Regions from separate parts of the Bifidobacterium fermentum genome, predicted to be linked through region 3. Evidence: riboswitches for the same ligand, from Rfam matches in the RefSeq annotation. Region 3 holds a riboswitch; each other region holds the start of a gene.
The links. A riboswitch is a leader RNA that binds a small molecule or an ion and turns the genes downstream of it on or off. The one in region 3 is predicted to bind thiamine pyrophosphate.
Positions count from the first base shown of each region.

Region 1: it holds a riboswitch for thiamine pyrophosphate, as region 3 does, so the genes downstream of both, QN062_RS03135 (hydroxyethylthiazole kinase) here and QN062_RS01925 (ECF transporter S component) in region 3, are expected to answer to the same signal.
Region 2: it holds a riboswitch for thiamine pyrophosphate, as region 3 does, so the genes downstream of both, QN062_RS02780 (ECF transporter S component) here and QN062_RS01925 (ECF transporter S component) in region 3, are expected to answer to the same signal.
Region 4: it holds a riboswitch for thiamine pyrophosphate, as region 3 does, so the genes downstream of both, thiD (bifunctional hydroxymethylpyrimidine kinase/phosphomethylpyrimidine kinase) here and QN062_RS01925 (ECF transporter S component) in region 3, are expected to answer to the same signal.

Region 1 covers NZ_CP129683.1:783,294-786,416, reverse strand. Annotated here, with positions in the region: gene QN062_RS03140 (thiamine phosphate synthase) at 1-408, opposite strand, end outside; gene QN062_RS03135 (hydroxyethylthiazole kinase) at 538-1,476, opposite strand; TPP riboswitch at 1,467-1,567, opposite strand; gene QN062_RS03130 (glycine--tRNA ligase) at 1,798-3,123, shown strand, end outside.
Region 2 covers NZ_CP129683.1:687,584-690,706, forward strand. Annotated here, with positions in the region: gene QN062_RS02775 (ATP-binding cassette domain-containing protein) at 1-1,060, opposite strand, end outside; gene QN062_RS02780 (ECF transporter S component) at 1,118-1,738, opposite strand; TPP riboswitch at 1,792-1,905, opposite strand; gene QN062_RS02785 (glycine rich domain-containing protein) at 2,315-3,123, opposite strand, start outside.
Region 3 covers NZ_CP129683.1:481,743-484,865, reverse strand. Annotated here, with positions in the region: gene QN062_RS01930 (replication-associated recombination protein A) at 1-1,369, shown strand, start outside; TPP riboswitch at 1,372-1,473, shown strand; gene QN062_RS01925 (ECF transporter S component) at 1,559-2,281, shown strand; gene QN062_RS01920 (Gfo/Idh/MocA family protein) at 2,336-3,123, opposite strand, start outside.
Region 4 covers NZ_CP129683.1:141,537-144,659, reverse strand. Annotated here, with positions in the region: gene thiD (bifunctional hydroxymethylpyrimidine kinase/phosphomethylpyrimidine kinase) at 256-1,182, opposite strand; TPP riboswitch at 1,172-1,272, opposite strand; gene uppP (undecaprenyl-diphosphatase UppP) at 1,365-2,237, opposite strand; gene QN062_RS00535 (fructosamine kinase family protein) at 2,379-3,123, shown strand, end outside.

The DNA.
Region 1 (3,123 bases), 300 kb from region 3:
CCTGTCTGTCGCTGCGGAAAGGCCAATGACCGCGTTCGGTCCCAGCAGTCTTCTGCAATAGCGTACGTCCATGTCGGTCTGCCCGACATGGACGCCATCGACCTTGATTCCCATGCAACGGCATTGCCAGACGACATCGACGCGGTCGTCAATGACAAAGGCGACGCTGTCGCTTTTTCCTGCACGGCTGATGACATCCGCGATCTGACGGGCAAGAGCGACTATCTGTGACGCGTCGGAATGCTTTGCCCTCAGCTGCACGCACGTGATGCCTCCCAACAGAGCGTCCCCTACGATTGCAGCGACATCTCGGCCCTTGGTGTTCTCGGGTCCTATCACCAGATAAGCCGAGATGTCGAGTGAGTCACGCAATGATTGGAAATGCTCAGATTCCTCTGCACCTTCCATTTGCTACCTCCTGATCTTCTTGAATGCGTATTGAATGCATATTTCGGGCTGTCATGTGCGATCTGGGTTCATATCTCGATTTGACGCTCAATGTCAAGCAATCGCGTACTCCCAGCATCGACGCACGATTCAGCGCGACTCGATGATGTCACTGGCACAGATTTCGTCCGGCTGGGTCTGCCACAATGCATCCAGGAATTCCGCTTGGAAGCTGCCCGGTCCCTTCGCGACGGCGCCTGCCTTTTCGGAAGCGCGATTATAGTGCAGCGAGGCCGCAGTCGCTGCGATAAGAGGATCGGAAACCGCAAGGTAGCTTGCGGTGACGCCTCCCAGGGAGCAGCCGGCACCGGTGATCTTCGTCATCATCGCATCGCCGCCGGGAAGTCTGAAGCTCCGTTCCCCGTCAGTGATCAGATCGCACTCTCCTGACACGGCGACGGCAGCCGTGTGCGTCGAGTTGTGGGCGCGCAGATAGCGTGCGAGCTCGATTGCATAGGGCATTGCGCTGTCGACGTCATCGACCGTCTCGACACCGGCTGGACGATTCATCCCGCCATGTGAGTCAGGGCCCAGGCTGATGCCCCATATGCCACAGAGCGCGATTGTCTCAGAGGCGTTTGCGCGCACTATCGTCGGCGGATAGTTCGCAAATGACCTGAGGATCGCCGTTCTCGTGGCTCCAAGCCCTGCGGCGACAGGGTCGAGGACCCACAGGGACTGCCTTTCGAAGAAGACCTGTGCGATCTTTTCAAGTGTCTCCCTATACGAGGGAAGCAGCGTTCCTACATTGATGTAGCTCGCGCCTGATATGTCATCGATATCGACTATGTCGTCCGGAAGGAAGCTCATCGCCGCACTGCCACCTGCTGCAAGCTGCGCGTTGGCGACGAGGTTCATCGTCACGAAGTTCGTGAAGGACTGGGCCAGAGGAGTCTTCTGCCGAACCATCGCGCAGGCCTCTCTGATCCTCTCGCGGATTGGACTGTCCGGTGACATGGGTCGGAACGCCTGACGCCCCGAAGAGGGCGATGCTGCTTTGGATGATGTGATTGGCAATGATTCGGTCATTGCATGCCTCCCTACGATGGTCTTAACCAACAGGTTCCAAGGGTCAGGTTTGTACCTTCTCAACTCGCTGCGAGTTCCCCTGCACGACTTTTTCACGATAAATGACAACGCAGACATGTGGCTCCCGTTGCCGCGCAGCCCGCATCCAGGTCAAGGATGAAGGTTCGTGCTGTCCGTCACGTACGGCCCTTCACGCAATTCCCCCCGAATCACGGGCGACAGGCCTCACGATTCCGCATGTGACATGCGATGGGTGTGTCATGCGGTGGCTATAATCTTGAACTCGTTCAAATCCCGGTGAAATCCAACAAGAGGTGTTCCGTGTCAGAATCCAGACTTGATGCAGTGGTGTCTTTGGCGAAGCGTCGTGGCTTTGTGTTTCCGGCTGGGGAAATCTATGGCGGTACGCGTTCCGCATGGGATTACGGGCCGCTCGGGGTTGCGCTCAAGGACAACATCAAGCGCGAATGGTGGCGTTCCATGGTCATCACCCGCGGCGATGTGGTCGGCGTCGATACCTCGATCATTCTTCCCACCGAAGTATGGGTTGCCTCAGGTCATGTCTCGGTATTCAATGATCCCCTGATCGAGTGCTTGTCTTGCCACAAGCGTCATCGCGCCGATACCTTGGAGGAGGCATACTTCGAGAAGCACGGTCATGAGCCGAAGGACGGATTGAAGGACATTCCGTGCCCCGACTGCGGAACCAAGGGAAACTGGACGGAGCCTCGCGACTTCAACATGATGCTGCAGACCCACCTCGGACCGGTTCAGGATGACAGCAGCCTTCATTATCTGCGACCGGAGACGGCGCAGGGCATTTTCGTCGATTTCAAGAATGTGATGGGTTCCTCGCGCTCAAAGCCCCCATTCGGAATCGCCAACATGGGCAAGAGCTTCCGTAACGAGATCACCCCGGGCAACTTCATATTCAGGACCCGTGAATTCGAACAGATGGAAATGGAGTTCTTCGTTCAGCCGGGAACAGACGAGGACTGGCATCAATACTGGATTGATACCCGCACGCGCTGGTATACCGATCTGGGTGTCAAGGCAGAGAACCTGCGTCACTACGAACATCCGAAGGAGAAGCTCGCGCATTATGCGAAGCGAACCGTCGACATCGAATACCGCTTTGGATTCCAAGGCTCGCAGTGGGGTGAGCTCGAGGGCGTTGCCAATCGAACCGATTTCGATCTTGGTGCCCATGCAAAGCATTCGGGTGAGGATCTGAGCTACTTCGATCAGGCATCGGGACAGAAATACACGCCGTTCGTCATCGAGCCGGCCGCTGGTCTGACTCGATCCCTGATGGCATTCCTGGTGGATGCATATGATGTCGACGAGGCTCCGAACACCAAGGGAGGAGTCGACCGTCGTACGGTGTTGCGTCTCGATCCACGACTCGCTCCTGTGAAGGCCGCCGTCCTGCCCCTTTCCAAGAAGCCCGAGCTGCAGTCCATCGCACATAATCTCGCAGGTGACCTGCGGCAGAACGAATGGATGATCGACTATGACGAGTCGGGTGCAATCGGCCGTCGTTACCGTCGCGAAGACGAAATCGGCACGCCGCTGTGCATCACCGTCGACTTCGATACGCCTAATGACCAAGCCGTGACAATCCGTGATCGTGACACGATGAAGCAG
Region 2 (3,123 bases), 210 kb from region 3:
GAAAGCCCTTTCTCGAAATCTCATCGCCCTGAGAATCATGCTCCAAAGAATCATCATGCTCAGAACCCTCTCGTTCCAATCCCAGCACGATGACTCTGTCGATCATGTCTATCCAAGGTTCGGCACGATGCTCGACAAGCACCATCGTCGAATGCTGCGCATGGACGACCTTGCGAACCGCGGCGACTATCTGCTCGACCCCGTCAGGGTCGAGATTCGCAGTCGGCTCGTCGAGCAGCAGAACCTCCGGCCGCATCGCGATCGCACCGGCCAAGGCAAGTCGCTGCATCTGCCCGCCGCTCAGATGCATCGTCGAGCGGTGCAGCTGCACGTCATCGAGGCCGACTTCATGGAGGCACTGCCTGACGCGCTGCCATATCTGCGCCCTGGGAACGTTCATGTTCTCTGGACCGAACGCAACATTGTCACCGAGTCTCTGGAATATCGCCTGAGCATCAGGGTCCTGCAGCACAAGCCCCACCCGGCCCAGTGCATCCGAGACTGGCTGACCTCCGACAAGGATCGCCCCTTCGGTCGTGCCCCCGTCACTGTCGACGAGCTGAGTCGCGTCCTGTCCGGCCTGCCGGTGCCCGGCCTGCCCCTTGAGCCTGCTGCTGCCTTGGCGCAGCTCTGTCGCACGATCGCCTGACTCAGACATGGGTGCCGCAGAGTCACGAACGGCATCCCCTTCCGAATTCGAATCGACATCCGAATTCATGGGCTTCACCGGAGAGGTCTCGACGGCATCGACCCCGAGGAGTCCCGCAGCGCCTTCGAGAATCGTTGACTTACCAATTCCAGAAGCACCCAGCAGCAGCACACGTTCCCCTGCGTGAATCTCAAGGTTCAAGTTGCGCACGGAAAAGTTCCTGCGCGAGGCATGACGATATCCCCAGTTGCGAAAGCTCAGAGGGGCTGCGACTCCTGCCCGGACATCGCCTGCCGCGGCATACGAGTGCCCGCTGGCTGGCTGTCCCGCGTCGGAACGCGGTGAAGCGGCGCGGTCTGCCGTCTGATTCCGGTCAGTGCCGCCGTCCGTTTGATGAGACCTTGCTTGCATGTGAATCGCCACTGCTTCTCTCGTCGTGAATGTTATGGAATGTGTCGGTGCAGCCGTTCAGGCAGTCATGCCACGAACGTCACGGCCCGATGCAAAGCGGTCCAGCGCACCGGTCCGTGCGATGGCGATGTAGAGATTCCACATCAGAACTCCTGCTACGACGACCCCTGAGATGATGGTGGTGAGCAGGTTGATGAAGCCGTAGGATCCACCCCAGTCGATGGCCTGGAGATTCGTGAAGAAGGTGTATCCCCAGCATCCGATGCCTGCAAGAAGCCCAGACAGTGCGCTCACTGCGAGGTTCCAACTGCGATACATGAAGATGAGGAATGCGATTTCAGCCATGGCACCCTGCACCAGACCGATGTAGAGGGTCGATATGCCCCAAGCGTTGCCGAGGATCGCCTCGAGGACGGCGGCGACCACTTCGGCATAGACCGCGGCGCCAGGCTTGCGAACGATGATTGCGGCCAAAGGACCTGCAAAGAGCCACAGACCATTCAGAAGACCTGAAAGCCCTGGGATGACGCTCTCCATTGGTGTGCCAATGACGTTCCACAGCAGTGCAGCAGCCCAGAAAATCAGTGAACTGACCACGCCGATGACGGATGCGACCGCTATGTCAACCACGCGCCAGCGCAGGGATGGGTGTGAGGTCTTCTGTATTGCCGATGTCATGATATGTGCCTTAATCTCTCTCGTATGCATCTCTGATGTGCATATCCCGAAAGGCACGGGAAAGATGGACTTCCGTGCGCCGGCATTACCCGGTATACGTTCGTTCGGTCGAGGCTTCGCCTCATCTCAGCCATCCACTGTTCTGGACAGCCCCCGTGTCTGAAAACGATAATAACCTATCCCCTGACCAAGCTCGTATCCCTTCATGGCCGCAAGGCTGAACGGCCGAAAGGCCACATGAACTCATGAATGCATGAGCGCATGTCTGGACGGTAGCGCGGCAGTGCGGCTGCATGGATGCATAACCCATTATCATCTCAATGACCGATTACCATCTCATCATTTCTCAGCACATGACCAGTTGTGGGCACATGCCGTCCCTTCGCAGTCGGGTTTGCGAGTTTTTGGCACTTGCCGAAGTATCAAAGCCCCAGAAGCCGCATACCTGCGACCGGATCAGGCCGAAAATCGGGGTTTGTACTTTGGCAAGTGCCAAAAACTTGCAAGCGCCGCGTGAGAACTCGTCCAGAGCGGTCTGGAGCAGACTTGAAACGGTTTAGAGCGGTCTGGAACGGTCTAGAGCAGGGTGATTCGGGCGTGGCCGTCGCCCGCGTTGCCGGTCATCTGGGAGCCGTCGCTCTTGCTCCAGTCGGGCATGGACTCGTTTCCGGCCTTCATCGCATAGCTGGTGAACCGGTATTCCCGTCCATCGATGACCTGCGTGGCACGGTCGGCGGGAGAGTCGGTCGCAGGGCGGTGCGTCCTGGGATTGCCGGCGTTCGCGGCCGAAGTGTCCGACAGCGCGACCGCACCCGGATAGCCCGAGATGAACGAGGAACCACCGGCACCCCCCACAAGACGTGAATCACCTACCTGTCCACCGCAGCCACCTCCGTACCATCCTGCACCGCCACCATAATATCCGCCCGTCCCGCCGACACCAAAACCCCCAGTCCATGCGACTGTGGCATTTGATCCCACCCCGCCCGATGTCTGGCTTCCACCCTGGCTTCGATTCGCAGCAGAGATGTTCTGCTGGCTCGGTATGTTGGTGGTCGTCGATCCCATCAAGCCAGTGAGTCCACCGCCATCGCCAGCATTGATGTGAGAACTCCCGTATGTCGAAATGCCACCGCCACTCCCAGCAACCATGATTCTCGAATTCAATCCCAAAGCATCGTCCCAGTTGCCTCCTAGCATTCTGAAATCCGTGGCACCGCCACCACCACTGTTGCCTCCATTGAACCCATTAGCAGGGCCGCCGACGTATACGAAAACTTCCATGCCCTTGCGAAGGAACACGTTCCCAACCGTGTAGGCACCGACGGAAATTCTTGCTCCGCTGGAATATCCCTTCGCTCCCCATGCTTCGAGTTGGTAGACGC
Region 3 (3,123 bases):
CGACATTCCCGATGATGCGATGACCCGCCCACTTGCCGTGAGAATGAGACCGACCTCACTGACCGAGGTGCTTGGCCAATCCGCGGCACTGAAGGCCGGTTCACCATTGCAGCGTCTGGCAATGCCAGCGTCGCAGGGCTCGGTGACTTCGCCCAGCTCGGTAATATTGTTCGGTCCTCCAGGGGTTGGGAAGACGACGCTTGCCTACATCGTCGCCCATCAGTCCGAACGTGAATTCGAAGAGCTCTCCGCGGTCACCTCGGGAGTGAAGGACGTGCGCGAGGTGCTTGCGCGGGCGCGTGAGCGACTGGTCACCGAGGGGAGGGAAACGGTCCTCTTCATCGACGAGGTGCATCGTTTCTCCAAATCCCAGCAGGACGCATTGCTGCCCAGCGTCGAAAACCGGGATGTCACCTTCATCGCCGCAACCACGGAGAATCCCAGTTTCTCCGTCATCTCGCCGCTGCTGTCACGTTCGGTCGTCGTCAAGCTCGATGCCTTGGACGATGAGGATCTCTCATCCCTGGTCCATAGGGCTGTGAAAGACAGTCGGGGACTGAACGACCAGGTCAGGATCGAGGAGGAATCGGTAGATCAGATAGTGCGGCTGTCAGGAGGGGACGCGCGCAAGGCCCTTACGATTCTGGAAGCTGCGGCGGGTGCGCTGACAGGCGACAGGAAGCGCAAGAAGGGTTCCAGAAAGCCGATCATCAAGCCTGATGTCGTCTCGTCCGTCATGGACGTGGCGACCGTCCGCTATGACAGGCAGGGCGATGACCACTATGATGTCATCAGCGCGTTCATCAAGTCGATGCGCGGTTCGGACGTCGACGCCGCGCTGCACTATCTTGCGAGAATGATTCGAGCAGGGGAGGACCCGCGCTTCATCGCAAGACGCATCATGATTGCCTCGGCGGAGGAAGTCGGCATGGCAGCTCCGCAGATTCTGCAGACAACCGTTGCCGCGGCTCAGGCGGTCGCGATGATTGGCATGCCAGAGGCCCGCATCATTCTCGCCGAGGCTGTGGTGGCGGTTGCGACGGCACCAAAGTCAAACGCAAGCTACAAGGCCATGGATGACGCACTTGCAGATGTGGATGCAGGCCGCATTGGCGAGGTGCCGCTGCACCTGCGAAACGCTCCGACAAAGTTGATGAAGGCATGGGGCAACCATAAGGGCTACCAATATGCCCACGATGCTCCTGGCGCGGTCGCGGCGCAGGAATATATGCCCAAGGAGCTCGAAGGCCGTGAATACTATCATCCCAACGATCGTGGCTACGAACATGAGATCGGGCCAAGACTCAAGCGCATCCGTGAGATTCTGCACGGCGACGATCCCACTGGTCCAGACCGGAACCTATCGTGATTGCTGCAAGACACGGGAGCTGGAAAGCTGAGAGGGAGACATAGTCTCCGACCGTTGAACGTGAAGCGGCTAATACCGTCGAACGAAGTCAATTCCTATCTTGGTAATCCTTCTCGTGATACCTATGTCTGAACCCGCTGCGCTTCGCAAGGAACCATGCCCGTTCGGACGAGATTATCGGAGGAGTGCATGTCTGCATCAACGCAACAGAAAACCGACAGTTCCATCTCGACCGTGACATCGGTCGAAGACGCGGCTGTTCCACGAGCGTCCGTGACACCAGACCTGAATCGGCATGGAAATGCCAGGCGCATCCTGCATACCCGATGGCGTCCCATCGACATCACCGTCGCATCGGTCATTGCCGTCGCATCAGGTCTCGTCTTCTGGATGTTCGACCTGGTGGTAACCGCGCCAGCCGCCTTCCTTGAGGGTCTGATTCCTGGATTTTCGGGAATAATAAGCGGATTCTGGTATATTGCCGGCCCGCTTGCCATGCTCATCGTTCGCAAGCCGGGCGCCGCCATCTATGCAGAGACGATCGGCGGGTTGCTTGAACTCGCATTCGGCAACCAATGGGGATTCTCAGGCTCGCTTGTCGCCGGACTCGTTCAGGGGATCTTCAGTGAGCTTGTCTTTGCAATCCTGCTCTATCGCATATGGAATGCGTGGTCGACGGCATTGTGCGGTCTGGTGACGGGTCTGGGCGGGTCGTTGTATTCCTTGTTCGTCCTGCAGTCAGGCCTACATCCGACAGGCGGCTATGTGATCACCAATGTCATGTCCAACTGCATCTCGGGAGCCATCATTTCCGGCATCCTGATGTGGTATCTCTTCCTGGCGATAGCGAAGACGGGGGCGCTGTCGCATTTCGCCTCAGGACGCATGATATTCGACTCAGAGACCAGGTGAGCGTCAGGAAGCTCGACACTCACCGGACAGCATCTTGGATGGAAAGGGAAGGCGTCACTCCTCGAATGGGTATGTCATTCCCCAGATGTCCCTGATGCTGTCTTCCAACGAAACCATGCGCAATGTATCCTCATGCGTCATTTCAGGGCACTGGCTCTCTCCGTCGAGAATCGCATTCGCAGCCGATGCGACTTCATACTCATAGCCGGTAAGCTGGCGCGGCATATCGATATGCCGTACATGACGATGCCCATCCTCATAGATGTCAATGCCATCGATGTCATTGATGTTGCTGCATATCATGTATCCCTTGCTGCCCCATATGATGCCCTGTGCATCGCTCATGCCAAGCATCGAGCAGCTTGCGACTCCCATGTGTCCGTTCGCATAATGCAGCGTCGTCGAGCTCTGCGCATCGACTCCGGTCTCGAAGAACGAGGCGCTGCTCTCAAGCGACGAAATCTGCTGCGGTCCCAGGACCATGTCGATGAAGTTCAGTGGGTAGATGCCGACGTCAAGCAATGCTCCGCCAGCCAGATCCGGATCCACCAATCGCTTCACTCCGGTCAACGGGTAGCCCAGATTGGCCGTCACGGCCGTCACGTCACCGATGGCGTTGGATAGCAGCAGATCATCGATGATGGTGCGCGAAGGCATGTATCGTGTCCATATCGCCTCGGTGCAGAGCATGCCTGTGGATTCCGAAACTCCAAGAGCCGCGTCGGCCTGCTCGCGGTTCGCGGTGAAGGACTTTTCGACAAGGACATTCTTGCCGTGCTTCATGCATAGGATTGCCTGTTCGGCATGAAAGTTGTGAGGTGTCGCAATGTACACCAGATCGA
Region 4 (3,123 bases), 340 kb from region 3:
CAAGGTCGAAGATCGCCGCCTTCCCCTCGTTGGGCAAGGTCGGTCCAGAAACGGACTTCGACGCGTCTGACCGCTCCGGGGTGGAATCGGCCGTGAAAGAACTCGCTGCGATGCTCGAGGATGTCTCCTCGGTCATTCTGGATCTGCCCTGCATGGTCTCTCCTTGACATAGCCTGCTGCATTACTGCCATCTTCGCGGGCAGTAATTGAGAAGTGATTGAAATTGGACGAGGCGCTCACTGATGACTGGTTCGTCTACTCGCCGTCCACGTCCCGGCTGGGACTGCCGCCGACCACGGAATCCTTAAGACCATGCTCGTATACATCCCAGAAATGGTTGGTGGGCCCGTTTCCCCTGCCCAGCATGAGCGCGTGCTCTATCGCTACGGTCACATAGCGCTTCGCCCGGGCAATCGCCTGGTTCCGCCCATATCCGAGCGCGAGTTGCGCAGCGATCGCCGAGGAATAGGTGCATCCGGTCCCATGGGTGTTCTTGGTGGGTATGCGCGCAGTCGTGAATTCGTGGAATCCTTCGCCGTCGAACAGAATGTCCTTGGCGTCGCCTTGGGCGTGGCCGCCCTTGACCAGCACGCTTCTGCACCCCATCTTCTGTATGAGCCGAGCGGCCTCTCGCTGGGAATCCAGGTCATCGATGCCGATGCCGCAGATTCTTTCGGCCTCAGGTATGTTGGGCGTCAGCACATCGGCATGGGGAATGACCGTATCGATCAGCGTATCGATGCAGTCCGGATCCATGAGGGCGGCGCCGTTCTTGGCATACATGACCGGATCGATCACCACATGCTCCGGCCTGTATTGGTCGAGCTTGTCAGCGACCGCATGCATGATTTGCGGGCTGTCGAGCATGCCGATCTTGACGGCCCTTGGCACGATGTCCTCGAACACGGCATCGATCTGATCCCTGATGATCTTCACATCGATGTTCTGGACGCTGATGACCCTCGCCGTATTCTCCGCGACGACCGATGTGATTACGGATTCCGCATAGACGCCATTGGCACTCATGGCCTTCACATCTGCCTGCACTCCGGCACCGCCAGAGCAGTCAGATCCTGCGATCGTCAGCACGGGAACCAAATGCGTTCCCTCATACGAGGCCATCACCGGGCCTTGCCCGGCTGCCTCTGGATTATTGATTCGTTCCGTGGCGTTCTCCACCATCGTTCCTCCCTACGCTGGTATTAACCAACAGGTTCTAAGGGTCAGGCACATGCCTATCTCAACTCGAAATGAGTTCCCCTGCAACTTGCGACGCTTCGAAGCTAACCCGCGACACAGACAAGACTGCGAGGCCTAGGAATCGTCGCTTCACCGACGCAAGGTGGAATCAAGCCTTCCGCTGGTCAGCTCTGCGGCCCTGCCATGGGAAGAATCACGCCGGAAACCATCAGGATCGCAACCAGTACGGCGACGACGATTCGATAGATGGCGAAGCCCTTGTACGAGAATGTCGAAATGATCTTGAGGAATGCGATGATGACCATGTACCCGACGATGAAACTCACGAGAGTCGCGCAAATCGTGGCACCCCAGCCAGGGAATCCAGGTTCGGAGGATGCGTCGCCCAAGGCCTTGACGGTTTCCAGGACCGCGGCGCCGAACACGGCAGGAATAGCCATGAGGAAGCTGACTCTGGCAGCCGCCTCGCGCGTATACCCCATGGCGCGGCCGAAGGTGATCGTACCGCCTGACCGCGAAACGCCTGGGATAAGGGCAAGCATCTGTCCAAGTCCGAAGATCGCGGCTTCCTTCATGTTCATGTCATCAAGAGTCTTGATCTGCCTGCTTTTCGCATCGAAGTACCACAGCAGCAGGCCGAATATGATGAGCACGGAAACCGTGATCCACAGATTGCGAAGACTCGTCTCGATGCGCTTTTGGAACAGCACCCCTGCGATCACTATCGGCAGGGTGCCCACGATGATGTACCAGCCCATGGAGGCATCCTTGTCGCCAGACCCAAGACGGCTGTGCATGTCCTTGCCATTGGTGCCGATAAGGCAGCGGTACCAATGGGAGAGAATCCTTGCAATGTCATGACGGAAATACAGCAGAACCGCGGATTCCGTGCCTATCTGAATGATTGCGGTGAAGGCGGCTCCTGGATCGTCTCCGAGAAGAGCTCCAATGATGCGGATGTGCGCACTTGAAGAAACAGGCAGGAATTCAGTCAATCCCTGAATGATGCCGAAAAAAATCGCTTCGAAGAAATTCATAAAGCCTCGTATTGCTGATTGACGAATATGGACATTCCAAATCAAAAGGATACATATACCGCAGGCAATGCGTCCTCATGGGCTCATTGTCGCGCAGAATGCCCACAATGAACGTAAGAATACTACCAAGGAGGTTCCAATATGGCGACATATCGCAAAAGCCGCGCGCATGCTCCGGCCGGCTTCTTTGAATGCGAGGGAAAGGGCCTGAAATGGCTGGGAGAGGCACAATCCCAAGGCGGGCCCCGTGTGGTCGACGTGTATGACTGGGGCAGGGACTATCTCGACATCGAGCGTGTCGACTCAACCTCGCCGACTCCCAAGGCCGCGTACGACTTTGGCGCTGCGCTGGCACACATGCACGACGCAGGTGCCGACCATTTCGGCTCGGCTCCCCGCGACTACTCAGGAACCTGCTACTTCGGACCATTGCAGGATCCGGTTCCGATGGACACTGGCTCCTGGGACACTCCTGCAGAGTACTATGCCGAAGGCCGTCTGCTCCCGATGGTTCGCATGGGCATCGACCGCAGGGCTCTCAACGAGAGCGACCTGCGCCTGACCGAAGAGATCGTCGAGGCTCTTCCCGATCTTCTGGGAGCGGCCAAGGATGACGGTCCATCCCGCGTGCACGGTGACCTATGGAGTGGGAATCTGATGTGGACGGCAGATGGCGGAGAAACGCAAGCGGTTCTGATCGATCCTGCGGCTCACGGAGGTCATCGCGAAGAGGACCTCGCGATGCTGCATCTTTTCGGCGCCTCGTACCTCGAACAGATCGTCGACGGATATCAGTCAGTGCATCGGCTGGCATCCGGTTTCCAGCAGAGATACACCTTGTGGCAGCTCTATCCCATAGCCGGCCACTGCGTGTTCTTCGGCGGTG